3 regions of the Streptomyces sp. NPDC032472 genome follow, and region 2 is predicted to be linked to each of the others. Evidence: riboswitches for the same ligand, from Rfam matches in the RefSeq annotation. Region 2 holds a riboswitch; each other region holds the start of a gene.
What was found. A riboswitch is a leader RNA that binds a small molecule or an ion and turns the genes downstream of it on or off. The one in region 2 is predicted to bind cobalamin.
Positions count from the first base shown of each region.

Region 1: another riboswitch for cobalamin. It lies ahead of AB0F11_RS02925 (CbtB domain-containing protein); the one in region 2 lies ahead of AB0F11_RS00410 (energy-coupling factor ABC transporter permease).
Region 3: another riboswitch for cobalamin. It lies ahead of AB0F11_RS12560 (ribonucleoside-diphosphate reductase subunit alpha); the one in region 2 lies ahead of AB0F11_RS00410 (energy-coupling factor ABC transporter permease).

Region 1 is NZ_JBEZVK010000003.1:144,656-153,916, reverse strand. Features, by position in the region: gene AB0F11_RS02970 (FUSC family protein) at 1-699, opposite strand, end outside; gene AB0F11_RS02965 (hypothetical protein) at 830-1,657, opposite strand; gene AB0F11_RS02960 (hypothetical protein) at 1,712-1,912, shown strand; gene AB0F11_RS02955 (hypothetical protein) at 1,973-2,380, shown strand; gene AB0F11_RS02950 (hypothetical protein) at 2,529-2,705, opposite strand; gene AB0F11_RS02945 (hypothetical protein) at 2,763-3,134, opposite strand; gene AB0F11_RS02940 (hypothetical protein) at 3,303-3,926, opposite strand; gene AB0F11_RS02935 (hypothetical protein) at 4,078-4,338, opposite strand; gene AB0F11_RS02930 (CbtA family protein) at 4,360-5,112, opposite strand; gene AB0F11_RS02925 (CbtB domain-containing protein) at 5,154-5,366, opposite strand; cobalamin riboswitch at 5,405-5,539, opposite strand; gene AB0F11_RS02920 (histidine phosphatase family protein) at 5,554-6,051, shown strand; gene pucL (factor-independent urate hydroxylase) at 6,048-6,965, opposite strand; gene AB0F11_RS02910 (aspartate aminotransferase family protein) at 7,202-8,554, opposite strand; gene AB0F11_RS02905 (SDR family oxidoreductase) at 8,783-9,261, shown strand, end outside.
Region 2 is NZ_JBEZVK010000001.1:100,229-109,489, reverse strand. Features, by position in the region: gene gcvT (glycine cleavage system aminomethyltransferase GcvT) at 1-790, shown strand, start outside; gene gcvH (glycine cleavage system protein GcvH) at 871-1,251, shown strand; gene glyA (serine hydroxymethyltransferase) at 1,268-2,524, shown strand; gene AB0F11_RS00435 (L-serine ammonia-lyase) at 2,816-4,198, shown strand; gene AB0F11_RS00430 (hypothetical protein) at 4,501-4,812, shown strand; gene AB0F11_RS00425 (SsgA family sporulation/cell division regulator) at 5,016-5,423, shown strand; gene AB0F11_RS00420 (hypothetical protein) at 5,518-6,051, shown strand; gene AB0F11_RS00415 (flavodoxin family protein) at 6,230-6,943, opposite strand; cobalamin riboswitch at 7,173-7,392, shown strand; gene AB0F11_RS00410 (energy-coupling factor ABC transporter permease) at 7,420-8,115, shown strand; gene AB0F11_RS00405 (energy-coupling factor ABC transporter substrate-binding protein) at 8,121-8,486, shown strand; gene cbiQ (cobalt ECF transporter T component CbiQ) at 8,490-9,239, shown strand; gene AB0F11_RS00395 (ATP-binding cassette domain-containing protein) at 9,245-9,261, shown strand, end outside.
Region 3 is NZ_JBEZVK010000015.1:95,146-104,406, forward strand. Features, by position in the region: gene AB0F11_RS12550 (hypothetical protein) at 1-405, shown strand, start outside; gene AB0F11_RS12555 (ribonucleotide-diphosphate reductase subunit beta) at 489-1,502, opposite strand; gene AB0F11_RS12560 (ribonucleoside-diphosphate reductase subunit alpha) at 1,502-3,919, opposite strand; cobalamin riboswitch at 4,066-4,197, opposite strand; gene AB0F11_RS12565 (GNAT family N-acetyltransferase) at 4,257-4,754, opposite strand; gene AB0F11_RS12570 (Uma2 family endonuclease) at 4,833-5,417, shown strand; gene AB0F11_RS12575 (YbdD/YjiX family protein) at 5,479-5,676, opposite strand; gene AB0F11_RS12580 (carbon starvation CstA family protein) at 5,673-7,823, opposite strand; gene AB0F11_RS12585 (GntR family transcriptional regulator) at 8,016-8,780, opposite strand; gene AB0F11_RS12590 (extracellular solute-binding protein) at 9,075-9,261, shown strand, end outside.

The sequences.
Region 1 (9,261 bases), on a different contig from region 2:
GCGCCGGCCCAGGATCAGGTCGTACGCCTGGTTCAGGCTCTGGGTGACCTGGCGGCGGCGCTCGTCGTAGTCGGGCCCGCCGGCGGCTTCCAGGGCGTCGGCGAGGGCCCGGTAGGTCGCGGCGACCGCGGTGCGCTCGGGCTGCCGGCCGCGCAGCGGCCAGCCCAGCAGGCTCAGCAGCAGCACGAACAGCCCGCCCGCGGCGAGCAGCAGCGGGGCGGTCCACCAGGGCCGCGGCAGCGGCAGGCCCGCGCCGACGACGGCGTTGAGCAGGAGCAGCAGCCCGGAGACGGAGGCGACCGTGCCGATCGAGGAGATCATCCCGGAGACCAGCGCGATCAGGGTGAGCACACCGACGGCGAGCCAGCCGTGTCCGAACACCAGGGTGCCCAGGGCGACTCCCACCGCACCGAACAACTGCGGCACGGCGATGTTCAGGATCCGCATCCGGTAGGCGTCCGCGGTGTCGGCGATGACGCCCGACAGGGCGCCCATCGAGACGAGGGCCCCGTACTCCGGTTCGTCGAGGGCGAAGCCGACGGCCAGCGGGGCCGCCATGGCGATTCCCGCGCGTGCGACAGCCGCCCAGGGGATCGGGTCGGAGGTCGGGCGCAGCCCCTTGAGCAGCCAGGCCGGCGGGGCCAGCGGGTGCGGCCGGGCCCGCCCGGACGGTATGTGGTCGGTGCGTTCGGTGCTCATTCCGCTTCCGTGCCGCCGCTCGCGAGTCGGGTCTTCGGTTCTTCTGTACGGTTCTGGCTTCTTGGGGGCTTCTGGGTTCTCTGGGCTGTTCTGCGTGCTTGGTACCTTCCGAGCTTATGGGGTACGGCGCTCAGGGCGTGCGGCGCACCCGGCCTGTCACCCATGCGGCCAGTGCGGCCGCCAGCCCGATGGCCAGCACGACCCACGCGGTGGTGCGCAGGAACGCGGTCAGCGCGTCGTACACCGCACCCGCGGCAGAGCGGTCGACGTCGTCCGGCAGGTCGTCCAGGGTGAGCCGGCGGCACACCACGACCGCGATCCACAGCAGGACGGCGCCGACGGCGAGCCCGAGGCCGGTGGCGGCCACCGCCCGGCGGCGGTGGACCGCGACGGCGATCGCCGCCGCGGCCAGCACCACGGTCAGCACCGGCAGCCAGACCCCCGCGATCTCCAGCATGCGGAACTCCTTCCGGAGCGCGCCGAGGTTGTCGTACTCCATGACCTTCACCTGGACGTGGGTCACCGGGATCCGGTCCGCGAACGGCGTGCCGTCGGCGACGAGTTCCGCCTTGACCTGCGCGATGACGGGCGCGAGGTCGAGGGTGACGGCGTCTCCGTGGCCGGTGGTGAGCGCCTGGAAGAACGCGGCGTGCGCGGCCCGGTTCGCCGCGTCCCAGGCGGTGCGGTAGGCCGGGGTGCCGACGAAGGAGCGCAGCGCCTCGCCGAGCAGGGCGTCGACCGCGCCCTGGAACGGGCCGGCGTCGATCTCCCCGGACAGGGCCCGGGCGGCCTGTGTGACGACGACCTCCTGGACGGCCGGGTCGGAGGCCAGCGGGGACATGGCGGCGGTGTAGCGGTCGGCGTCGCCCAGCTCGCGGTCGGCCCAGTACGCGACGGCGCTCGCGGGCACGAGGAGCGCCACGAGCACGATGAGGACCGCCGACAGGTAGGTGCGCACGTCACCAGGGGAATCCGCGGCGACGGCCGGCGCGAGCGGGGTTGGTGCGGTCGGGTGGCGCAGGGCGCGCGGCGGCGATCGGCGGCGGGCTTTCCCTTCCTTGCACGGTGCGCCGAGATCCGCCACCGGGGCCCTGCCGTCGACAACGGCCCCGAGTGCGCGATCGCACACGCCATGACCCGGGCCGAGGTGGCCTCGCTCGCCCTGCCCGGGATGCTCTTCGAGGTCGACGCCGTCGCCGTGCGCGCCGCCTGATCCACTTGCCGCCCGGGGGCGCCGGGTGTGCCCTGGTGGGTGGGAGAGAGGAGCCCCGTCATGGCACATGCGGCACCTGCCGCCCACGGGCGGCACCACCGGCAGATGGCGGCCACACGGCACGCGGACACGGGCGCGCTGACGCGCGCGGTGCTCCTCGGCCTCGTCTACGGGGTCTGGGCGGCCTTCCTCAACCGGCAGCAGGGCCCCGTCGACGCGGGCAACGTCTTCTACGGGATCCTCTGCGGCGTGCTCTTCGCCGGGATCATGCTCACCCTCGCCCGCGTCGGCCCCCGCATGAAGCAGGAGACGCGCGCCGCCGCGTACGGCGTGTTCGGCGGGATCGCCGTCGGCTACCTCAACAGCCTCACCGACCACTCGATCCTCCGCTCCAGCTGGATCGGTCTCATCACCGGTGCCGCCGTCGGCGTCGTGGCGTTCTACCGCTACCACACCCGCGAACCCTGAGCACGGGCGCAGGCGCAGGCGCAGACGCAGACCCCAGCGCGGGCGCCGCACCCCGTGACCGTCGCCGACGGCACGGGGGCGGCGCCCCGTTTCCTGTCCTGGCTGTACCTCAGTCAAGTCCTGCCTGTACGTCAGTCCTGCCTGTACGTCAGTCCTCGGACGCGGTACCGCGGACCGCGGCCTCCTCGGGCTCGGTCGGCCGCGCGCCCGGGGTCTCGTGCGCGGGCATCTCCCGCGTGGACGGCTCCCGCCTCGGCGGCGGGGTGGAGCGGACGGCCTCGGCGCGGAGCATGGCGTTCAGCGCGGCGAACGGGTCGATGGGCATGCCGGAACCTCACGGTGGTTCGGGGGAGTACGGGGGATGCGCTGCTGCTCGGCCCGCTCAGCAGCGCAGCACCACGCTCCGCACCGTCTCCCCGGCCGGCGCCGGCCCTTCCGCCGCACCCACGACGGCAGCCGCCGCGGGGCCGCGGTGTTTCACGTGGAACACCCGCAGCAGCTGCCGGATACCGGGCAGCCCCCGGACCACCGGCCGTACCGCGGCCCGTGCCTCGGGCTCCGCGGCCGGATCGGACTCCCGCTCGGCGGGTGCCCCGGGCTCGCCCGGCGACCCGGAGGCGGAATGCCGGACCGCATCCGCCTCGCAGGCCGCGGACGCGGCGGCGGGACCGGCCGCGAACAGGCACAGCAGCGCGACACAGGCGGCCGCGAGGGCCCTGGTCACCGCCGTCCGCGCATGCCGTGTCCCGCTCATGCGGGGGGTCTGCCCCGACAGAACGGCGGACTCTCCGCCCCGGCTGCAGAAGCCCCCGACCGGGGGAGGAAGACACCCCCCACGGATGACACGGGACCGCAGCCCGGCCGACACGGGCCCGGCCGACACGGGCCCGTACGGTGCGCCGCCCGGCCCGGCCCGCCGTGCTCAGTCGGCGCTGTGCCCGGTGCGGCGCTGGCCGGTCAGCCGGGCCAGGACCGTGGTCTCACCGCTGACCAGCCTGAGGCGGGCCCGCCCGGGCCGCTGCCCGCGACCGGTGACCCCGGCCGGCGAGACCGCGTCCACGGTGAAGACCGCGGTACGGCCGTCGGCCCGCGCGATCTCGACGGTCAGTCCCCGCCGCAGCTCGGCGAGCCGCAGGTCCTCCGCGCCGACCACGGCCGTGCCCGCCGCGCCCGGAGCCGGGCTGCCGGCCTCCCAGGCGGCCTCCTCGCCCTCACCGGCCGCCGCGCCGCCCGGGTCGCCGGGCTCGCCGAACGGCAGGTCCTCGCCCAGGCTGGGGATGTGCAGCCGCAGCGGCCGTGCGGCCCGCAGCGGGGTGATGGCCGCGGCTCGGGAGGGACGCGACCCCTTCCCCGACGTGTGCCGCCCCGCCTGCTCCAGCTGCTCGACGAGCCGCCGGTGCCCGGACAGCCCCAGGGCCCGGGACGGCAGGGCGTCGGCGGCGCCGGCAGGCGCGACCAGAGCGCCCTCGGTTCCCCGCAGCAGCCCTATCCCGGTGCCCAGCAGAACCGCCGTCAGCACGCCGACCACCCACTTGGCGCGGAGCATGGAATGTCCTCCCGGTCCGATGCACCGGCTCCGGCGGCCGGTCCTCCTCAGAGCAGTGGACTCCGTCCCGGCCCCTCGGCACCCTTGACAACGCCGGGGACTGACGTTGCGTCACACGCCCGACGGTGGACGGGGCCGTGGACCCGGCCGTTCAGACCACCACGAACGCCACCGCCGCCGCCCCCATGAGGGCGGCGGCGAGGTGGATGGCCGGGTGGCCGTAGTCGCCGTACCAGAGATGGCGGACCAGGCCGCCGACCGCGGCCAGGGCCGCGATGATGCCGATCTGGGCCAGCAGCGTGACGGCGGTGAAAGGGGCCAGGACCAGGACGACGGAGTTGAGCCAGAACGGGACCGCACCGGTCCATCCGCGCCATCGGCAGAACGCCGTCCGGCAGATCGCCGTCTGCATGTATCACCGGCCCCTCACTGGTCAACTCGTCAGCTGAACAGCCTCCTTGGGGGCGGCGGCGGGGACAAGGGCCCGTTCGGCAAGAAAACCGAAGGCCAGGCCGAAAGTCGTCCACATCGCGGTCTGGATGCCCAGGGTCGCGAGGCGGAACTGCCAGATGAGGGTGGCCGGGAAGTCCTCGGGGACCTCGTTGACGGCCGGCAGGAACGCGTACGCGATCCCGACCGCCGCGACGAAGGCCAGCGAGGCGACGACCGAGGCGTTCCAGTTGCCCATCCCGGGCGCCAGGCGGCGGCCCAGGATCAGCGCACCCACGCCCAGCAGCACGCTCAGCGCGATCATCAGCACGAAGAGCGTGGTCCTGGTGACGACGGTGTCGGGGTCGCCGACGGCCGGCGGGTTGGAGGGGTACTTGAGGAACGGCACCAGGTTCAGGGTGACGAACAGGCCGCCGGCGACGAGGGCCGCCGTGGCCCGCGGGCCGAAGCGGCCGATGCGGCCGAGGGCGTAGCAGAAGACGAGGGCGGCGATGCCGCCGAACGCGACGCCGTACAGCAGCGTGCCGGTGCCGAGGCCGGCCGTGGCCTGCAGGGCCCGGCTGACCGGGCCCTCCTCGGCGTGGTCGTGCCCGGCGGAGGCGGCCTCCTCGAGGGCGATGGCCGCGTCGACCTTGGACTCGCCGAGGACGTACGCGACGAGGAACGCGGCGGCACCGGCGAACAGGCCGGCGAGCATGCCCCGCACCAGCAGGACGCGGGGGGAAATGGGGTTCATGGGCTTCCCTTGCAGATCGCGGGGATCAGCGGATCAGCGGATCAGTGGCAGGGGAAACCGAGCAGGTGGCGGCCGTCGTGCATCCACTCGTGGACGGTGTCGCCCTCGAAGAGGGCGGTGGCGCCCTGTTCGGCACCGACGAGGTAGAGCAGCACGAGCATCAGGATGCCGGCGAAGACCGCCCACGGGGCGAGCGCGGAGAGCGAGATCGGGGCAACGGCAGGGGCCGAAGCGGGCACGGCGGGGTTGGCCATGGCAGGTACCTCCAGAGGGAACACGCGTCCCGGTCAGTGGTGCTCGCAACGACGGTGACGGGTCTGACTTCCCTCCCTCGCGGGCGGGTTCACAGTGGCGCGACCGTGCCGGATTTCCACCGGCTTCCGTCGTACCGTCGTCTTGTTTGGTTGTCGTCCGAGACGGTACCCCGCTTATGCTCCCTTTATGAAGAGCGGCGTCGTACGAGTTCGGTTCGTCACAGCGCCGTTCGACGACTCCGTTCGACGGGCGAGATTCGGTCACGGTGCCCCCTGCCCCGGATACGAGGGCCTGCGCGGCCAGGACACCGGCCGCTGGGCGGGCCGGCCCCTGGACGAGGTCGCCGCCGAGGACCCCGACGGCGTCCGGCGCTGGCTGACCGATCCCGCGTACGCGCCGCCCGGCGGGGAGTCCCTCGCCGCACTGACCGCCCGCGTCGGCGCCGAACTGGCCGGCCTGGCCCCCGGCACGCACCGCGCGGTCGTCGAACAGGCCGTCGTACGGGCCGCCGTGGTGCACGCCCTGGACCTGCCGGCCGCGGCGTTCTGGCGGCTCGACGTCCGGCCCGGCCACGTCACCACGCTCACCGGGCGCGCCGGGCGCTGGAACCTCCGGCTCGGCGAACCGGAGGCGGACGCCGGGCTGCCGTCCGGGGCCGCCGGGCCGCCGTCCACGGACTCCTAGGCCACGATCCAGTCGCTCGTCGCGATGACCGGCTGTACGCCGTCGCGGTGGACGGTGCCCTCGATGAGGCCGTACATGCGGTCCGCCGCGAAGTAGACCTCGTTGTCGTTCTTGAGGCCGAACGGTTCCAGGTCCACCAGGAAGTGGTGCTTGTTGGGGAGGTTCAGGCGCACCTCGTTGACCCGCGGGCAGTTGTCGAGCACCCGCTCGGCCATCTGGTTCAGCGTCTGCTGGAGCGAGTACGAGTACGTCTCGGCGAAGGCCTCCAGCATGTGCTTGCGGACCTTCTTGTACGACCGGTCCCAGTCGAAGGCGGCGTCGTCGCCGGCCAGCGCCGAGTGCGCCCAGCGCGCGGTGACCTTGGTCGCCAGGATGCGGTCGTACGCCTCCTTGAGCGTCGTGTACTTGTCCTTGATGTAGCCGTGGAACTCGGAGTTCGTCGAGTTCATCACGGTCAGGTCCTTCAGGCCGGAGATGACCTGCAGGCCGGTGGTCTCGCTGTAGGTGATCTGCGCGGTGCGCACCTCCTGGCCCTTGCGGACGAAGGAGTGCTGCTCCTTGCGCGTGGGCACCGGGATCCGCTCCCAGGCGAACTCCTCGATGCGGATCTGCGCCTCGCGGATCGGCGCCTGCGAGGAGACGAAGTGCTTGGCCAGCAGGATGCCGAAGGCCTCGGGCGACTCGATGCCGTGCTCCTTGCCGAAGGCGTACACCGTGTTCTTGGTGGTGTCGGTCGGCAGGCAGTTGGTGTTGTCGCCGGTGAGGTGGACGTCGCGGAACTCGCCGCGCAGCGCGACCGAGACGTTGAGGTCGCGGATCTCGTGCCAGGAGCCGTCGCTGCCCTTGCGGGTGACCTTGACGATGCGGTTCTCGGCCTTGCCGTACTGGTTCTGGGCCAGGACGTGCTTGCTCATGCGCTGTCTTCCTTCGGGTACGCGGGGTCCGGCTGGCTGGATCCCGTACGCCCGGCGTCCGGCGGGCCGCGGCCCGCCCCCCGCCGTTCAGTCCCCGTGGGACCGCCCCGGGACTGACGTGCATCCCGGTCCGTAGGTGCTCTGTCGGATTTCAGCATGTTCACGTGCTGTTCGTAATGGCGCGGATCCTCCGAGAACGGGCACCCACGGCTTGGGCGTCCCGCTGACGCTGCAGGTCAGACGGTGTGCGCGTCGGCCACCGAGAGGGCCTCGCCGAGGACGGCCAGCCCCTTGGCCACGTCGTCGGCCGCGATGTTGCACGGCGGGGCGACGTGGATGCGGTTCCCGGCGGTCAGCGGCCACAGGCCGCCCTTCTTGCAGGCGGCGGCGAACGCGGCCATCGGGGCGTTGTCGGCGCCCGCGGCGTTGTACGGCACGAGCGGCTCCCGCGTGGCCCGGTCCCGTACGAGCTCCAGCGCCCAGAAGGTGCCCAGGCCCCGGACCTCGCCGACCGAGGGGTGCCGCTCGGCGAGGGCGCGCAGCCCCGGACCCAGCAGCTCGGCGCCGGTGCGGGCGGACTGCTCGACGATCCCCTCCTCCTCCATCACGGTGATCGTGGCGACGGCGGCGGCGCAGGCCAGCACGTGCCCGGAGTAGGTCAGGCCGCCGGGGTAGGGGCGGGTGGCGAAGGTCTCGGCGATGGCGCCGGAGATGGCGACGCCGCCGAGCGGCACGTACCCGCTGTTGACGCCCTTGGCGAAGCAGAGCAGGTCGGGGGTGACGTCCCAGTGCTCGGCGGCGAACCACTTCCCGGTCCGGCCGAAGCCGACCATGACCTCGTCGAGGACGAAGACGATCCCGTACCGGTCGCAGAGCTCGCGCACGCCCGCCAGGTAGCCCGCCGGGTGCACGAGCACCCCCGGGGCGCCGCCGACGGTCTCCAGGATGACCGCGGCGACGGACTGCGGGCCCTCGAAGACGATGGTGTCCTCCAGGTGCGCGAGGGCGCGCTCGCACTCCTCGGCCTCGGAGGCGGAGTAGAAGGGCGAGCGGTAGGCGAACGGCCCCCAGAAGTGCACCACGCCCGCGGTCGCGCTGTCGTTGCCGAAGCGGCGGGCGTCGCCGGTCAGGTTGATCGCGGTGGAGGTGGCGCCGTGGTACGAGCGGTAGGCGGACAGCACCTTGGGCCGGCCGGTGTGCAGGCGGGCCATCCGGACGGCGTTCTCGACTGCCTCGGCGCCGCCGTTGGTGAAGAAGATCCTGTCCAGGTCGCCGGGCGTGCGCCGGGCGATGAGCCGGGCCGCCTCGGAGCGGACGTCGACGGCGAAGCCGGGCGCGACCGTGCACAGCCTGGCGGCCTGCTCCTGGATCGCGGCGGTCACCTTGGGGTGCTGGTAGCCGATGTTGGTGTAGACGAGGGCGCTGGAGAAGTCGAGGTAGCGCTTGCCCTCGTAGTCCCAGAAGTACGAGCCCTCGGCCCCGGCGACGGCGAGCGGGTCGATGAGCTCCTGTGCCGACCAGGAGTGGAAGACGTGCTTGCGGTCGGCGTCTTTGACGGCGGCGAGGGCGTCGGCGGCACTTGCGTTCATGACCTGAGCGTAGATGTCCATGATGCGGACTCCTGGGAGGGTCGAGGGCACCTGGGAGGGTGGTCAGTCTACCGCATATCGGAATCATTTTTCCGCGTTGTGAAATTCTGCCGGTTGTGAGCGGTGGTGAGCCGGAGGTGAGGCCGCAGTGAGCGCCCCGGCGGAAGGTGAGCTCGTCGCCGGGTCCGCCGGGGGCACCGAACGCACAGGCAACCGAGGGGTACGGACATGGGCGAGCAGCAGCTGACCGGCAGGACCGCACTGGTGACCGGCGGGTCGCGCGGCATCGGGCGGGCCGTGGCACTGCGGCTGGCCGCCGAGGGTGCGCTGGTCGCGGTGCACTACGGCACCAACGGGGCCGCCGCCGAGGAGACCGTGGCCCGGATCACCGCGGCCGGCGGGCGCGCCTTCGCCGTCGGGGCCCGCTTCGGGGAGGCCGGCGCGGTGGACCGGCTGTTCGAGGGGCTGGTCCGCGGGCTGGAGGAGCACGGCGCCGAGGGTCTGGACATCCTGGTCAACAACGCCGGCATCATCTCCGGCCGGTCGATCGGCCAGGTCACGGAGGAGGAGTTCGCCCTGCTCATGGCCGTCAACGTGAGCACGCCGTTCTTCGTGATCCAGCGGGCGCTGCCGCTGCTGAACGACGGCGGCCGCATCATCAACATGGGCTCGACGGCCAGCCGTTTCGCCGTCTCCACCCAGATCGG
Region 2 (9,261 bases):
CGAGTACATGGTGGTCGCCAACGCCTCCAACGCCCAGGTCGTCCTGGACGCCCTGACCGAGCGCGCGGCCGGCTTCGACACCGAGGTCCGCGACGACCGCGACGCGTACGCGCTGATCGCGGTGCAGGGCCCGGAGTCCCCCGGCATCCTGGCCTCCCTCACCGACGCCGACCTGGACGGGCTGAAGTACTACGCCGGCCTGCCGGGCACGGTCGCCGGCGTCCCGGCGCTGATCGCCCGCACCGGCTACACCGGCGAGGACGGCTTCGAGCTGTTCGTCTCCCCCGAGCACGCCGTGGAGCTGTGGCAGGCGCTGACCAAGGCCGGCGAGGGCGCCGGGCTGGTCCCGTGCGGCCTGTCCTGCCGCGACACCCTGCGCCTGGAGGCGGGCATGCCGCTGTACGGGCACGAGCTGACCACCGCCCTGACCCCGTTCGACGCGGGCCTGGGCCGGGTCGTGAAGTTCGAGAAGGAGGGCGACTTCGTGGGCCGCGCCGCCCTGGAGGCCGCCGCCGAGCAGGCCGCCACGAAGGCCCCGCGCAAGCTCGTCGGCCTGGTCGCCGAGGGCCGCCGCGTCCCGCGCGCCGGGTTCCCGGTCGTGGCGGGCGGCGAGGTGATCGGCGAGGTCACCTCCGGCGCCCCGTCCCCGACGCTCGGCAAGCCGATCGCGATGGCGTACGTCGACGCGGCACACGCCGAACCCGGCACCTCCGGCGTCGGCGTGGACATTCGCGGTACGCATGAGCCGTACGAGGTCGTCGCCCTGCCGTTCTACAAGCGGCAGAAGTAACCCTCGTCCGCCGGCCGAGCCGTCTCGGTACGCAAGACCACTGTTCGTTCGCACTCCCCCGCATCCAGGAGAATCAGGCCATGAGCAACCCCCAGCAGCTGCGTTACAGCAAGGAGCACGAGTGGCTGTCGGCCGCCGAGGACGGCGTCGCGACGGTCGGCATCACGGAGTTCGCGGCCAACGCGCTCGGTGACGTCGTCTACGCCCAGCTCCCCGAGGTCGGCGACACGGTGACCGCGGGCGAGACCTGCGGCGAGCTGGAGTCGACCAAGTCGGTCAGCGACCTGTACTCCCCCGTCACCGGTGAGGTCGTCGAGTCCAACCAGGACGTCGTGGACGACCCGGCGCTCGTGAACACCGCTCCGTTCGAGGGCGGCTGGCTGTTCAAGGTACGCGTCACGGAGGAGCCGGCCGACCTGCTCTCCGCGACGGAGTACGACGCGCTCACCGCCGGAAACTGACCCACAGGGGATCGAGATGTCCGTTCTGAACACCCCTCTCCACGAGCTTGACCCGGACGTCGCCGCCGCCGTCGACGCCGAGCTCGTGCGCCAGCAGTCCACCCTGGAGATGATCGCGTCGGAGAACTTCGCTCCGGTCGCCGTCATGGAGGCCCAGGGCTCGGTCCTGACCAACAAGTACGCCGAGGGCTACCCGGGCCGCCGCTACTACGGCGGCTGCGAGCACGTCGACGTCGTCGAGCAGATCGCGATCGACCGGATCAAGGCGCTGTTCGGCGCCGAGGCCGCGAACGTCCAGCCGCACTCCGGTGCGCAGGCCAACGCCGCCGCGATGTTCGCGCTGCTCAAGCCGGGCGACACGATCATGGGCCTGAACCTGGCCCACGGCGGTCACCTGACCCACGGCATGAAGATCAACTTCTCCGGCAAGCTCTACAACGTGGTCCCGTACCACGTCGGCGAGGACGGCCAGGTCGACATGGCCGAGGTCGAGCGCCTGGCCAAGGAGTCCAAGCCGCAGCTGATCGTCGCCGGCTGGTCCGCCTACCCGCGCCAGCTGGACTTCGCCGCCTTCCGCCGCATCGCGGACGAGGTCGGCGCGTACCTGATGGTCGACATGGCGCACTTCGCCGGCCTGGTGGCCGCGGGCCTGCACCCGAACCCGGTGCCGCACGCCCACGTCGTCACCACCACCACGCACAAGACCCTCGGCGGTCCGCGCGGCGGTGTCATCCTGTCGACGCAGGAGCTGGCCAAGAAGATCAACTCCGCGGTCTTCCCCGGTCAGCAGGGCGGTCCGCTGGAGCACGTGATCGCGGCCAAGGCGGTCTCCTTCAAGGTGGCGGCCACGCCCGAGTTCAAGGAGCGCCAGGAGCGCACCCTGGCCGGCGCGAAGATCATCGCCGAACGCCTGGTCCAGGACGACGTCAAGGCCGTGGGCGTGGACGTGCTGTCCGGCGGCACCGACGTGCACCTGGTCCTGGTGGACCTGCGCAACTCGGAGCTGGACGGCCAGCAGGCCGAGGACCGCCTCCACGAGATCGGCATCACGGTCAACCGCAACGCCATCCCGAACGACCCGCGGCCCCCGATGGTCACCTCGGGTCTGCGGATCGGCACGCCGGCGCTGGCCACCCGCGGTTTCGGCGCCGAGGACTTCACCGAGGTCGCCGACATCATCGCGGAGGCGCTGAAGCCGGCGTACGACGGCGAGGCCCTCAAGGCGCGCGTCTCGGCGCTCGCCGCGAAGTTCCCGCTGTACCCGTCGCTGTAAGGCCACGGCTAGGGGGCCCGGCTTTGTGTCACACAGGGCCGGGCCTTTCCCATGGCCCGGGGACGCGGTCCTGGACGTCGGGACCGCGAAAGCCGCCGTACAGGTCGGCGTAACCGACCCCCCTACGAACTGACGTACGCTGATTAACCGGGCAGGGGCGCCCACGAGGTGATCTTTGCCCGCAATCCCTGCAGAGTCCGCCCCCTCCGTCGGCCGCCCGCTACGCTGCGTGAGCGACTGGACGGGTCCGTTCCCCACCACCATGGGGATGTCCCCCGGGAGTCCACCAAAGTGGCCATTTCCGTTTTCGATCTCTTCTCGATCGGTATCGGTCCGTCCAGCTCGCACACCGTCGGCCCGATGCGGGCCGCCCGCATGTTCGTGAACCGGCTGAAGAAGGACGGCGTCCTCGCCCAGACCGCCTCGGTCCGCGCGGAGCTGTACGGCTCGCTCGGTGCGACCGGACACGGCCACGGCACCCCCAAGGCGGTCCTGCTCGGCCTGGAGGGCCACTCCCCCCGCACGGTGGACGTGGAGACCGCCGACGACGAGGTGGAGCGCATCCGCCAGACGGGCCGGCTGCGGCTGCTGGGCACCGAGATAGGAAGCGCCCACGAGATCGCCTTCGACGAGCCGAGCCAGCTGATCCTGCACCGGCGCCGGGCCCTGCCGTACCACGCGAACGGCATGACCCTCTTCGCGTACGACGCCTCCGGCGCCCCGCTGCTGGAGAAGACGTACTACTCGGTCGGCGGCGGCTTCGTGGTGGACGAGGACGCGGTCGGCGAGGACCGGATCAAGCTCGACGACACCGTGCTGAAGTACCCCTTCCGCTCGGGCGACGAGATGCTGCGCCTGGCCAAGGAGACCGGCCTGTCGATCTCCTCCCTGATGCTGGAGAACGAGAAGGCCTGGCGGACCGAGGAGGAGATCCGCGCCGGCCTGCTGGAGATCTGGCGCGTCATGCAGGCCTGCGTCGCCCGCGGCATGTCCCGCGAGGGCATCCTCCCCGGCGGCCTGCGGGTCAAGCGCCGGGCCGCCTCGACGGCGCGGCAGCTGCGCACCGAGGGCGACCCGATGATGCACCGCAGCGAGTGGACGACGATCTACGCGATGGCGGTCAACGAGGAGAACGCGGCGGGCGGCCGCGTCGTGACGGCCCCGACGAACGGCGCCGCCGGCGTCCTGCCCGCGGTCCTGCACTACTACATGAACTTCGTGCCCGGCGCGGACGAGGACGGCGTGGTCCGCTTCCTCCTCGCCGCGGGCGCCATCGGCATGCTGTTCAAGGAGAACGCCTCGATCTCCGGCGCCGAGGTCGGCTGCCAGGGCGAGGTCGGCTCGGCCTGCTCGATGGCGGCCGGCGCCCTCGCGGAGGTCCTCGGGGGCACCCCCGAGCAGGTCGAGAACGCGGCCGAGATCGGCATGGAGCACAACCTGGGCCTGACCTGCGACCCGGTCGGCGGCCTGGTGCAGATCCCCTGCATCGAGCGCAACGGCATGGCGGCGGTCAAGGCCGTCACCGCGGCCAAGATGGCCATGCGCGGCGACGGCTCCCACAAGGTCTCCCTGGACAAGGTCATCAAGACCATGAAGGAGACCGGCGCCGACATGAAGATCAAGTACAAGGAGACCGCCCGCGGCGGCCTCGCGGTCAACGTCATCGAGTGCTGATCGGCTCGCGGGACTGACCCGGCTCGGCTCGGAGGGGCCCGGCGCACACACAGTGCGCCGGGCCCTTGTGTTTTGCCGCTGCAACGAGCTCGGCGGAGACGCTGATGCGGCAATCGCCGGGGATTGTCCGGGCGTTGAGGTTTGGGCTGGGGTTGGTCACGCTTCAGGGCGAACCGTGCGGGCAGGGCTGGTTGCGCGGTGATCTTCTGCGCCATGGTGATCACGTGACGTCGCGGCCACACCCCCGGCGGCCGGCCAACCGCCGTGGACCGCAGCCTTTTTGTGTACTGGAGGACTTCACCATGGCAAGCATCCGCACCGCCCGTGTGATCGCCGCGCTCGCAGCGCTTCCCCTCGCCGTCGCGCTCTGCGCCGGCACCGCCCAGGCCGACAACGGGGCCGCGGCGGGGACGGCGTCGAACGCCTCGGTCGGCGAGATCTTCGCCGGCGGCGTGGCCGGCTGCAACGCCGGCAACTCCGCCACGACGCAGCAGGTGGCCACCGGCTCCGGGGCCTCGAACCAGGGCAACGGCTCCCAGGTCAACGGCGCGGGCGCCACGGTCATCGGACAGGGCAACGGGCACGGGGTGTTCACCTTCGGGCCCCTGCCGTAGCCGTGCGGTGACGCAGCGGGCCCGTCTCTCCCCCGGGAGGCGAGCCCGTGCGCGTGCCTGTGGGAAGAGGGCCTACGGGCCCCCGGAGTGGGGACCTTCGGCCCGGCGGTCCGGGGCGCGCGTGGACTAGCTTCCGGGGGTGGGGCCTCCACTCCCTCCGCCCCCTCCGTTCCCCCTCCCCCGCCGCAGGAGGCGCACCGCCCATGACCGGCATCGAGCACCGCGTCCTTCCGATCCGGCTGGAGGGCGCCGCGCGGCCCCTCCCCCTGCTGGCGGCCTTCACGTACCGCTGCGAGCGGCCGTACGAGCTCACCCTCGACTTCCAGGGCGGCGGCAGGCGCCTCGCCCGGTGGGTGTTCTCCAGGGACCTGCTGCTCGACGGCGAGAGTCGCGCCACCGGCGAGGGCGACATCCGCGTGTGGCCGGGGCGGCGCGGCAGCGAGCCGCGGGTGTGCCTCTCCTTCGAGGGCGGCGGCCGCAGCTGCGTGGTCTCCGCCCGCGCGAAGGACGTGCGGGCGCTGTGTCGGCGGCTGGTCGAACTGGTGCCGCGGGGCGAGGAGCAGCGGCACTACGACCTCGACGCGGGGCTCAGCGGGCTTCTGTCCCGTTAGTCTGATTTATTTGGATTTGCCGGAACCATGTGTGCGCCGGGTGTGTCTTCGGCAGTGACAGCAGTCCCCGTCTCAGGAGAAACAGGGGGACGTCATGAACCACCTCCGCCGCCGGCAGACCGTGGCCCTGGCCACGGGGGCCCTGCTCGCCGCCGGGATCACCCTCGCCGCACCGGCCTCCACCGCCGCCGTCCCGGCCGCGGCCGGCGCCGCACGCACCACCGCGTCGACCCCGCTCGTCGTCAATGCCCGGTGGGCCGGGCACTGCTCGTACGACCGGATCGTCATCGACCTCAAGGGCCGGGTGCCCGACGTCACCGTCACCCGCGTCCCGAGGCTGGTCCACGACGGGTCCGGGAAGCCGGTCCCGCTGGCCGGGAGGTACTTCCTGCAGATCCGCCTGCACCCCGCCGCCGCCCACCTGGACGACGGCAGGAGCAGCTACCGCGGGCCCACGCTCGTCAGGACCCACCTGACGGCGCTGCGGGGCCTGGCGCTGACCGGCGACTTCGAGGGGTACGTGACCTTCGGCGCCGCCTTCGACAGCAAGCCCTCCTTCACCTCGTTCAAGCTGCACGCGCCCGAGCGGTTCGTCCTCGACGTCGCGCACCGCAACGTGTGCTGCTGACGCGGACACCGGCCGGTGCAGGCCGCCCGGCGGTCACGCCGCCGGGCGGTCAGGTCAGACGGTCGGCGGTCACGCCGCCGGGCGGATCCGCATGGTGCTCGGGCCGCCGTTGCCGAACCAGTCCTGGATGCAGGCGTACCGGCCCGGGGCGGCCGCGCCCGCGGCCCGTGGCCGCGGGTCAGCGGTGTTCGGGGTTGGGGAAGTCGAAGCGGCAGCCTGCGTCCCATCGGGAGCGCTGGTTGCCGTGGGCCGGGATGCCGCCGGAGCGCTTGAGCAGGGCCGCCAGGTGCATCAGGTTCCACGACATGAAGGTCGTGTTGCGGTTGGTGAAGTCGTTCTCGGGACCGCCCGAACCCGGGTCGAGGTACGAGGGTCCGGGGCCGGCCTCGCCGATCCAGCCGGCGTCGGCCTGCGGGGGGATCGTGTAGCCGAGGTGCTGGAGGCTGTAGAGGATGTTCATGGCGCAGTGCTTCACGCCGTCCTCGTTGCCGGTGACGATGGCGCCGCCGACCCGCCCGTAGTAGGCGTACTGGCCCTGCTCGTTCAGGAGCGAGGAGCAGGCGTAGAGCCGTTCGATGACCTGCTTCATCACCGAGCTGTTGTCGCCGAGCCAGATGGGCCCGCACAGGACGAGGATGTCGGCGGCCATGACCTCGCTGTAGAGGACCGGCCACTGGTCGCTCTCCCAGCCGTGCTCGGTCATGTCCGGCCAGACGCCGGTGGCGATGTCGTGGTCGACGGCGCGGATCAGGGAGGTGCGGGCGCCGGCCGACTCCATGACGGCGCGGCTCCTGGAGATCAGGCCCTCGGTGTTGCTGGTCTCGGGCGAGCGCTTGAGCGTGCAGTTGACGTACACGGCGCTCAGATCGGAGTAGTCGTGTTCGGTGGCCACGGGGACAGCCTGTGCAGCCGTGGGCCGCCCCGCCACCGGGGCGCGGCCGTACGGGCCTCTCGGCCCGTCGGGGTGCGGGAGCGGAAGGGCGCCGGGACGTGCGCCGGTCGTGCGCCGAGGCGGGGAACTTCCGTGGCCCGGGCACCGGTTCGCGTGCGCCGCGGGCACCGCGGCGCGGCCCGGCGGCCGCAAGCGGAACGGGCGGCGGCTGCCGGAGGCCGGAAGCCGGGTTGTTTCGGGTCCATGCGGCCGAATAGGGTCAGCGGGCCTTGGTGTACGGGAAACCGGTGCAAGACCGGTGCGGCCCTCGCCACTGTGAACGGGAAGTCCGGCTCTACTCCTGCGGGAAGCCACTGGGCGGCGCGGGGGGATCCGCATCGCCCGGGAAGGCGGAGCCAGGGCATCAGCACCCGTGAGCCAGGAGACCGGCCGGGGCGCGTTGTCCATCCACGAGGTGCTGGAGAGGTCTCCCACTCATGCATATAGCCGAGGGCTTCCTGCCCCCCTGGCACGCGGTCGCCTGGGGCGCCGCGTCCGCTCCCTTCGTCGTCCACGGCGTGCGGGCGCTCACCCGCGAGGTGAAGGCCAACCCGGAGAGCACGCTGCTGCTCGGCGCATCCGGAGCGTTCACCTTCGTCCTGTCCGCCCTGAAGATCCCCTCGGTGACGGGCAGTTGTTCCCACCCCACGGGGACCGGGCTCGGTGCGATCCTGTTCCGGCCGCCGATCATGGCGGTGCTCGGCACGATCACCCTGCTCTTCCAGGCGCTGCTGCTGGCGCACGGCGGGCTGACGACCCTCGGCGCGAACGTCTTCTCCATGGCGATCGCCGGACCCTGGGCGGGCTACGGGATCTACGCGCTGCTGCGGCGCTTCGACGCCCCGCTGATGGTGTCGGTGTTCCTGGGCGCGTTCTTCGCCGACCTGGTCACCTACTGCGTGACCTCGGTGCAGCTGGCGCTGGCCTTCCCGGACCCGGGCACCGGCTTCCTCGGCGCGCTCGGCAAGTTCGGCGGCATCTTCGCGGTCACGCAGATCCCGCTGGCCGTGAGCGAGGGCCTGCTCACCGTCCTGGTGATGCGGCTGCTGATGCAGTCCAGCAAGTCCGACCTGGTCCGGCTGGGCGTCGCCAGGCTCACCGCGGGCCGCAGCGAGCAGAAGGCGACGGTGTGACGGGCATGAGCCGGAACGCGAAGATCAACGGACTGCTGCTGCTCCTGGTGGCGGCCCTCGCCGTGCTGCCGATCGCGCTGGGGCTCGGCGAGGGGAAGGAGGAGCCGTTCGCGGGCGCCGACAACCAGGCCGAGGCGGCCATCACCGAACTCAAGCCGGACTACGAGCCGTGGTTCTCGCCGCTGTACGAACCGCCCTCGGCCGAGGTGGAGTCGGCGCTGTTCGCCCTGCAGGCGGCGCTGGGCGCGGGGGTGCTCGCGTACTACTTCGGCGTCCGCAAGGGCCGCCGCCAGGGCGCGGCCGCCGCGGCGGCCGCCGCCACCGCCGCCCCGGCCGATGCCGCAGCCACCCCCGCGGCCTCGGAGTCGTAGGCGGTGCTGCCGATCGACGTGGCCGCGCACAGCAGTCGCTGGCGCGGCCGCCACCCGCTGGAGAAGGCCCTGCTGGGGCTCGGCCTGACGGTCACCGCCGTGTGCCTGCCGCCCTGGCCCGGCGGCCCCCTGGTGGCCGCCGCAACCCTCGCCGTGCTGCTCGGTCCGGCCGGGGTCGCCGGGCGGCAGCTGTGGCGGGCCTTCCGGATCCCGCTCGGCTTCTGCTTCACCGGGGCGGTGCCGCTGCTGTTCGCGGTGGGCGGGGCGGCGGGACCCGTCTCGCTGGCCCCGGACGGCCCCCGGCACGCCGCCGAGCTGCTGCTGCGTACGTCGGCGGCCTCGCTCGGCGTGCTGCTGTTCGCGTTCACCACCCCCGTCTCGGACGTGCTGCCCCGGCTGGCCAGGGCCGGCGTCCCCGCGCCCGTGGTGGACGTGGCCCTGGTCATGTACCGGATCGGGTTCCTGCTGCTGGACTCCCTCGACCGGGTCAAGCGCGCCCAGGCGGCCCGCCTGGGGCACACGGGCCGGGCGGCGGTGTGGCGGTCCCTCGCCGGGCTCGCCGCGACCTCCTTCGTCCGGGCCTTCGACCGCGCGGCGCGGCTCCAGTCGGGCCTGGCCGGGCGCGGCTACGACGGCACGCTGCGGGTCCTCGTCCCCGAGGCGGCGCTGTCGTGGCGCTTCCTCGCGGCCTCGGCGGCCCTGCTGGCCGGCCTGGTCGCGCTGACTCTCACCCTGAAGGGCTTGTACCTGTGAACCCGATGGTGGAACTGGCCGG
Region 3 (9,261 bases), on a different contig from region 2:
ACCGGCTTCGCGGAAGGCAAGAAGAAGGGCGCGAAGCAGGGGAAGAAGGAAGGCGAGGAAGACCTGAAGAAGGGAACCTCGCGCAACGTCCGCGTCCTGGGCATCCGGGTGGACACCGACTTCGACCCCTTCCAGGAGACGGACTGCTCCGACGGCGTGGGGTTCAAGGCCACGCTCGTGGGGTCCGACCGCGGCACGGTGAAGTACCACTGGGAGGGGACGACGAAGTCGGGCCCCCTCACGGTCGAGTTCACCGACGTCCTGCAGTCCAAGGAGCTGCCCCTGCACACGGCGACCATCCCCTCGCCGGACACCCGCCGGGCCTCCGGGGTCGTCGTGATCGACAGCGGCCCCTCCAAGGGCAAGCGCGGCGACGTCGTATCCGTACTGACCTGCAAGAAGTAACAGCACAGCAGACCGGCCGGGAGCCCGTGTGGTTCCCGGCCGGTCCGGTGGTGCCGAGGGTCCGCCCGACGGACCGCCCGGTCTTAGAAGTCCTCGTCCAGGTCGACCGTGCCCTCGACGGCGACCTGGTACGCCGACGGCCGGCGCTCGAAGAAGTTCGTCAGCTCCTGGACACCCTGCAGCTCCATGAAGGAGAACGGGTTCTGCGAGCCGTACACCGGCGCGAAGCCGAGGCGGACCAGGCGCTGGTCGGCGACGCACTCCAGGTACTCGCGCATCGACTCGGTGTTCATGCCCGGCAGGCCGTCACCGCACAGGTCGCGGCCGAACTGCAGCTCCGCCTCCACGGCCTCCTTCAGCATGTCGGTGACCTGCTGCTGGAGCTCGCCGTCGAAGAGCTCCGGCTCCTCCTTGCGGACCGTGTCCACGACCTCGAACGCGAAGTTCATGTGCATGGTCTCGTCGCGGAACACCCAGTTGGTGCCCGTCGCCAGGCCGTGCAGCAGACCGCGCGACCGGAACCAGTACACGTAGGCGAAGGCGCCGTAGAAGAACAGGCCCTCGATGCACGCGGCGAAGCAGATCAGGTTCAGCAGGAAGCGGCGGCGGTCGGCCTTCGTCTCCAGCCGCTCGATCTTCTCTACCGAGTCCATCCACTTGAAGCAGAACTGGGCCTTCTCCCGGATGGACGGGATGTTCTCCACCGCGGCGAACGCGGCGGCGCGGTCGTCCGGGTCGGGCAGGTAGGTGTCCAGCAGCGTCAGGTAGAACTGGACGTGCACGGCCTCCTCGAACAGCTGGCGCGACAGGTACAGGCGCGCCTCCGGGGAGTTGATGTGCTTGTACAGCGTCAGGACCAGGTTGTTCGCGACGATCGAGTCACCGGTCGCGAAGAACGCCACCAGGCGGCCGATCATGTGCTGCTCGGCCGGCGTCAGCTTCGCCAGGTCGGCCACGTCCGAGTGGAGGTCGACCTCCTCCACCGTCCACGTGTTCTTGATCGCGTCCCGGTAGCGCTCGTAGAAGTCCGGGTAGCGCATCGGGCGCAGCGTCAGCTCGAAGCCCGGGTCGAGCAGGTTCTTCTCGGCGGTGGACATTACTGGCAGGCCTCGCAGGACTCGGGGTTCTCAAGGGAGCAGGCCAGCGCCTCGGCGTCGAGGGCCTGCGGGAGGGGGGTGGCGGTGGCCGGGACGGCAGCCGGGACGGCGGCCCCGCCGGACGCGGCACGGGCGATCTTCGTCGCCGGGCGCGAACGCAGGTAGTACGTGGTCTTCAGCCCCTGCTTCCAGGCGTACGCGTACATCGACGACAGCTTGCCGATGGTCGGCGTCTCCATGAACAGGTTCAGCGACTGGGACTGGTCCAGGTACGGGGTGCGCGCCGCGGCCATGTCGATCAGACCGCGCTGCGGGATCTCCCACGCCGTGCGGTACAGCTCGCGGATCTCGGCCGGGATCCAGCCGAAGCCCTGGACCGAGCCGGAGGAGTCGCGCAGCGCCTCGCGGGTCTGCGCGTCCCACACGCCGAGCTTCTTCAGGTCCTCCACCAGGTAGCCGTTGACCTGGAGGAACTCGCCCGACAGCGTCTCGCGCTTGAACAGGTTGGACACCTGCGGCTCGATGCACTCGTACACGCCGGCGATCGAGGCGATCGTCGCGGTCGGCGCGATGGCCAGCAGCAGCGAGTTGCGCATGCCGGTGGCCGCGATCCGGGCGCGCAGCGCGTCCCAGCGCTCCGGCCAGGCGAGCTCGACGTCGTAGTGGTCGGGGTGCAGCACGCCCTGGGCGGTACGGGTCTGCTCCCAGGCCGGGAGGGTGCCGTGCTTCTCGGCGAGGTCGGCGGAGGCCTCGTAGGCCGCCAGCATGATCCGCTCGGCGATCCGCGTGGACAGGGCCTTGGCCTCGGCGGAGTCGAAGGGCAGGCGCAGCTTGAAGAAGACGTCCTGCAGACCCATCGCGCCCAGGCCCACCGGACGCCACTTGGCGTTGGAGCGGCCGGCCTGCTCGGTCGGGTAGAAGTTGATGTCCACGACCCGGTCGAGGAAGGTCACGGCGGTGCGGACCGTCTCGTCGAGGCGCTCCCAGTCCATCTCACCCCTCTCGGCGAGCACGAAGGCGCCGAGGTTGACCGAGCCGAGGTTGCAGACGGCCGTTTCGCCGTCGTTGGTGACCTCGATGATCTCGGTGCACAGGTTCGAGGAGTGGACGACCGTGCCGGGCAGCGCGGTCTGGTTCGCGGTCCGGTTGGAGGCGTCCTTGAACGTCATCCAGCCCTGGCCGGTCTGCGCCAGGGTGCGCATCATGCGGCCGTACAGGTCGCGGGCCGGCATGGTCTTCTTCGCCAGGCCCGCCGCCTCGGCCTTGAGGTACGCGGCGTCGAACTCCTCGCCGTACAGGTCGACCAGCTCGGGCACATCGGCCGGGGAGAACAGCGACCACTCGCCGTCGGCGTTCACGCGGCGCATGAACTCGTCCGGGATCCAGTGCGCCAGGTTCAGGTTGTGCGTACGCCGGGCGTCCTCACCGGTGTTGTCGCGCAGCTCCAGGAACTCCTCGATGTCCGCGTGCCAGGTCTCCAGGTACACGGCGGCGGCGCCCTTGCGGCGGCCGCCCTGGTTCACGGCGGCGACCGAGGCGTCGAGGGTCTTCAGGAACGGGACGATGCCGTTGGAGTGGCCGTTGGTGCCGCGGATCAGCGAGCCGCGGGCACGGATGCGCGAGTACGACAGGCCGATGCCGCCGGCGTGCTTCGACAGGCGCGCGACCTGGTGGTAGCGGTCGTAGATCGAGTCGAGCTCGTCCAGCGGGGAGTCCAGCAGGTAGCAGGACGACATCTGCGGGTGGCGGGTGCCGGAGTTGAACAGCGTGGGGGAGGACGGCAGGTAGTCCAGGCGGCTCATCAGCCGGTACAGCGAGGCGACTTCCTCGACCGCCTCGATGCTGTCGTTCTCGGCGAGGCCGCAGGCCACGCGCAGCATGAAGTGCTGCGGGGTCTCGATGACCTGGCGGGTGATCGGGTGGCGCAGCAGGTAGCGGCTGTGCAGGGTGCGCAGGCCGAAGAAGCCGAAGCGGTCGTCGGCGCCCTCGGCGAGGGTGTGCTCGACCAGCGCGTCGAGGCGGGCCGCGTGCAGGCGGACGAACTCGGCGGTGCGGTCGGCGATCAGGCCCTCGCGGTGGCCGACCTCGACGGAGGCGGAGAAGGAGGTGGCCCCCTGGCCCGCGGCCTCCTCGGCGACGGCGAGCGTCAGCAGCCGGGCGGCCAGGCGGGAGTACGCCGGGTCTTCGGAGATCAGGCCTGCGGCCGCCTCCGTGGCCAGCCCGCGCAGCTCCGCCTCATCGGCGTCGGCGCTGCGGCCGCGCAGTGCGGCGGCGGCGACCCGGCCGGGGTCGGTGTCGGGGAGGTCGGCGGTCAGCTCGGTGAGGGTACGCAGAAGCGCGGCCCCGGGGCCCCCGCCCTCGGTTCCGTTGTCGGACGGGTCGGACTCGGCGCGCGGTGCGGAAGGCGCGATGGTCACGGGGGGAGCTCTCCCTCGCTCGGCTCCGGGACACCGGCGGCGGGGGAGCGAGCGGGCGCACGCGGGCAGGGGCCCGCCAGGGCAGCACCGCGCGGCGTCCACCGGCCCAACCGCGGGGCCCGGACGTGGTCGGCACCCGGGTCGGTCGATCCGGGTGCACCGTCGGCAGGTCCTCGGACTTCGGTGACACCGATGGGGGTGTACTTCATACCGTTGCGGGACAGTTCCGGATTCGCACCGGATTCCCCTGCGTCGACAGCGAGGATGAGCATACATGTGGGGGGGCCTGTCTGCGCGACCCCCTAGATGTTGTGTCGGGCCCTTGCTGAGCGTGGTGTTACAGCTCCAGCCGGTAGGTGAGCAGCGTGAGTGCGGGGATCGGCGACCAGTCCAGTTCCGGGGTGCGGACGAAGCCCAGGCGGGCGTAGATCCGCTGGGCGCCGAGCATCGCCGGCTGGGTCGACAGCACGAGCGCGGTGACCCCTTCGAGGGCCCGCGCCCGCTCGATGCACGCCCGGACGAGGGCCTCCCCGACGCCCTTCCCGCGGGCCTCCGGGGCTACGGCGAGCATCCGGAACTCCGCCTCGTGCGGCCCGGCGACGTCGGCGAGCGGGCTGCCCGGCGCGGCGAAGGTCACCCCGCCGAGCACCTGCCCGTCCTGGACGGCGACCAGCACCTCCCCGACGCCGGCCCGGCCCGCGACGTCGCGCAGCACGTTCAGGTAGGTGTCGTCCTCGTTCTGGTCGAGCAGCCCGTCCCCCGTGTAGGCCTGCCCGGTGATCTCGCCCAACCGCCCGTACTCCGCGGGCAGGGCGCCCCGAATGTCGATGTCCATGCCACCGAGTCTGCCGGACGCGTGTCGGCGCCCGGCGCTATCGTCGCAAGCAGCACCGTCGAGGAAGGCGAGCGAGGCATGAGCGTCATGACCGACCGGCCCCACATGCTGACCGAGGATTTCGAAGCCGTGGCACGCATAGCCGCTCGCGAGAGGGAGGGGACACGGCTGGAGTTCATCGACGGGGTCATCAGGAGCAAAGCGATGCCGGACGGCGACCACGGCCGCATCATCCAGTGGCTGCTCAAGGTCTGCATGCAGTCACGGCCCGATCTGTTCCTGCACCCTGCCCAGGGGATCAAGGCGCAGGAGTACCGGGATGGGCGGGCGTTCCCCGACGCGGTACTGGCGCACCCGGATGCTTTCGTCGGTCAGGGTGACTGGGCCGACCCCGCCCCGATCCTCATGGCTGTCGAGGTGACCTCATGGGACTCGGACACGCAGCGTCGGGACCATGTCGAGAAGCCCCGCGCCTACGCCGGGACGGGCATCCCCGTCTACCTGCTCGTCGACCGGGCCAAGTGCGAAGTGTCCGTCTACAGCCAGCCCAACGGCCGACGCTACGAGAGCGTGCACATCGTGCCCTACGGCACAGACATCGCCCTTCCCGACCCCGTCGGCATCACCCTCCAGACCGAGCCCCTCAAGGACTGGGTGCGCTGAGCCGGTGCGCGAGAAGGGCCCCGCCGCATCCGGCGGGGCCCTTCCTCGTACGCGGGACGGGTCAGCAGCAGCGGAAGCCCTTGCGGGGGTCCGCCTCGCGGGCGTCCGTGCGGGCGCGTTCGAAGGCGCGGCGGGTCATGACCTCGGCGGCCGGGTCGTGGGAGCGGGCGTGCGCGACGTACCGGTCGTACGCCGCCTCGCCCGAGAACTCCCGTACGTAGTGCCGGGCCTTCGCCAGCGCCCCGCGGACCCCGCTCACGCCACCGGCTCCTTGGCGCGGCCGCCGCCCGAGTCCAGTCCGGCGGCGAGTTCGGCCCGCTCCTCGGGCGTCGCGACGAGCCCGGCCGGGGCGATGATCTTCGACTCGGTCCACGGGACCTCCGACAGGCTGACCGCCTCCGGGTTGCGGACGGCCTTCAGGCAGGTCCGGGCCGCGTCCAGGAGCACGATGATGATCAGCGCCGCGAACAGCGCCGACAGCACCCCGTCGACCGTGGCGTTGGTGACGACGGTGTGCATCTCGTCCATGTTCTTCGCGGGCTTGAGCACCTGCCCGGCGTCGATGCCGGCCTGGTACTTGTCGCGCTGGGCGAAGAACCCGACCTTCACGTCGTCCGAGAAGATCTTCTGGTAGCTCGCGGTGAGGGTGACGGCCACGTCCCACGCGAGCGGGACCCCGGTCACCCAGGCCCACTTCAGCCGCCCGGACTTCACCAGCAGGGTCGTGCAGACGGCCAGGGCCACGGCCGCGAGCAGCTGGTTCGCGATGCCGAACAGCGGGAAGAGCTGGTTGATGCCGCCCAGCGGGTCCTTGACGCCCACCCACAGGAAGTAGCCCCAGGCGCCGACGACGAGCGCGCTCGTCACCCACACGCCCGGCTTCCAGCTGACGTCCTTGAAGGACTTGTGCACGTTGCCGAGGGTGTCCTGGAGCATGAACCGGCCCACGCGGGTGCCCGCGTCGAGCGTGGTGAGGATGAACAGGGCCTCGAACATGATGGCGAAGTGGTACCAGAACGCCTTCATGCCGGAGCCGCCGAGCACGGAGGAGAAGATCTCCGACATCCCGAGTGCGAACGTCGGCGCCCCGCCCGTGCGCGAGAGCAGGGTGGCCTCCTCCACGTCCTTCGCGGCCTGCGCGAGGAATTCCGGCGAGATGGCGAAGCCGAAGTTGCCGACCGCCTGCGAGGCGGTCTGGACGGTCGCACCGACGACGCCGGCGGGGGAGTTCACCGCGAAGAACAGCCCGGGCTCGATGATCGTGGCCGCGATCATCGCCATGACGGCGACGAAGGACTCCGTCAGCATGGCCCCGTAGCCGATGACCCGGACCTGGGTCTCCTTCTGGATCATCTTCGGGGTGGTGCCCGAGGAGACCAGGGAGTGGAAGCCCGAGAGCGCGCCGCAGGCGATGGTGATGAAGACGAAGGGGAACATCGACCCGGCGAAGACCGGGCCGTCGCCGCGGGCGGCGAAGTCGGTGATCGAGGGCATCTTCAGGGTCGGCATGGCGATGACCACGCCGAGGGCGAGCAGGGCGATGGTGCCGATCTTCATGAAGGTGGAGAGGTAGTCGCGCGGCGCGAGCAGCATCCACACCGGCAGCACCGAGGCGACGAAGCCGTAGGCGACCATCCAGATGATCAGCGTCTCCTTCTCCAGGGTGAAGGTGGACGCGAAGGAGGACTCCGCCACCCAGCCGCCGGCGACGATGGCGAGCAGCAGCAGGGCGACGCCGATGACCGAGACCTCGGTGACCCGGCCCGGCCGCAGCACGCGCAGGTAGAAGCCCATGAACAGGGCGATCGGGATGGTCATGCCGATGGAGAAGACACCCCACGGCGAGTGCGCCAGCGCGTTGACGATGACCAGGGCGAGCACCGCCAGCAGGATGATCATGATGGCGAACACGGCGACCAGGGCGGCGGCTCCGCCCACGGGGCCGATCTCGTCCCGGGCCATCTGGCCGAGCGAGCGCCCGTCGCGCCGGGTGGAGAAGAACAGGGTCACCATGTCCTGGACGGCACCGGCGAAGATCACGCCCGCGACGATCCAGATGGTGCCCGGCAGATAGCCCATCTGCGCGGCGAGGACGGGACCGACGAGCGGGCCCGCGCCGGCGACCGCGGCGAAGTGGTGGCCGAAGAGCACGCGCCGGTCGGTGGGGTGGAAGTCGACACCGTTGTCAAGGCGTTCGGCGGGGGTGGCCCGCGTCTTGTCCACCTTCAGGACCCGGTGGGCGATGAAGCGCGCGTAGAAGCGGTAGCCGATGGCGTACGAGCCCAGCGCCGCGGCGAGCAGCCAGGCGGCGGAGATCTCCTCGCCGCGCGAGAGCGCCAGCATGCCCCAGCCGATGGCCCCGACGAGGGCGACGAGCACCCAGACGGCCACCGACTTCGGCGTCATGCGGCCCGATGCGGAAAGCGAGTCCGGGTCCGTGCCCGAACTCGCCGCGTTCCGTTCCGTACCTGTTGCTTCCGGTTCCGGCATGATCCTCGTCCCCTCGTTGATCATCTGCGAAAGTGCAGGGAATCTACGGGGGCGCGCCCGGTGAACGTAAGCCCCCGTCCGTATAGCGGAACGAGAGTCAACTACGGATCAGACGGCGGGGCGCTGGAGACGGGCTACGAATTTGTATCGATCGCCGCGGTACACCGAGCGGACCCATTCCACCGGCTCGCCGTCGGCGTCCAGGGAGTGGCGGGAGAGCATCAGCATCGGCAGGCCGACGTCCGTGCCGAGCAGGCCGGCCTCGCGCGGGGTGGCCAGGGAGGTCTCGATGGTCTCCTCGGCCTCGGCGAGGCGGACCCCGTACACCTCGGCCAGGGCGGTGTAGAGGGACGTGTACTTGGCCAGCGACCGGCGCAGCGCGGGGAAGCGCTTGGCGGACAGGTGGGTGGTCTCGATGGCCATCGGCTCGCCGCTGGCCAGGCGCAGCCGCTCGATGCGCAGCACCCGCCCGCCAGTGGCGATCTTGAGCAGCCCGGCCAGGGTGTCGTCGGCCGTCACGTAGCCGATGTCGAGGAGCTGGGAGGTGGGCTCCAGGCCCTGGGCCCGCATGTCCTCGGTGTAGGAGGACAGTTGCAGCGGCTGGGAGACCTTCGGCTTGGCCACGAAGGTGCCCTTGCCCTGGATGCGCTCCAGCCGGCCCTCGACGACGAGCTCCTGGAGGGCCTGGCGCACGGTGGTGCGGGAGGTGTCGAACTCGGCGGCGAGGGTGCGCTCGGGCGGTACGGGCGTGCCGGGGGGCAGCGTTTCCGTCATGTCGAGCAAGTGCCGCTTGAGTCGGTAGTACTTGGGTACGCGCGCCGTGCGAGTGGCCGCCCCGCTCTCCGGCTCGGTGGTCGCCCCTTCGGTGGCCATCGCCGCCCGCCTTCCCGACTCCAGTTTCGCTGCCGTCACCGGCTCCTCCGATATGTGCGGTCACATGGTGACACGGGTGGGAGGGCGGGCCTCCGCCCTCCCCCAGGTGTCGGTCCGATAACGGACCCGGCACCCGATCATTAGACCCTTGACACCCCTAAAGGTCTAGGCCAAGCTCCCGGTTACTGGTCTAAACCAATATGGATCAGATCCCGGCCCCACGGGCAGTACTTCGTACAGGTGTCACCGCGGCGGGCGAGGGAAGTTGCAGGCAGCATCCCTGAGGAGGGTGGCGTGAAGCGCAAGCTCATCGCGGCGGTCAGTGTCGCGGGCATCATGGCCGGTGTCGCAGCGTGTGACAACGGGGGCGACGACAAGGGCAAGACCGACGCGGGCGGCGCCAAGGAGATCACCGTCTGGGTGATGGACGGTTCCGCGCCCAAGACCTGGATCGACGAGGTCAACAAGGAGTTCTCGGCCA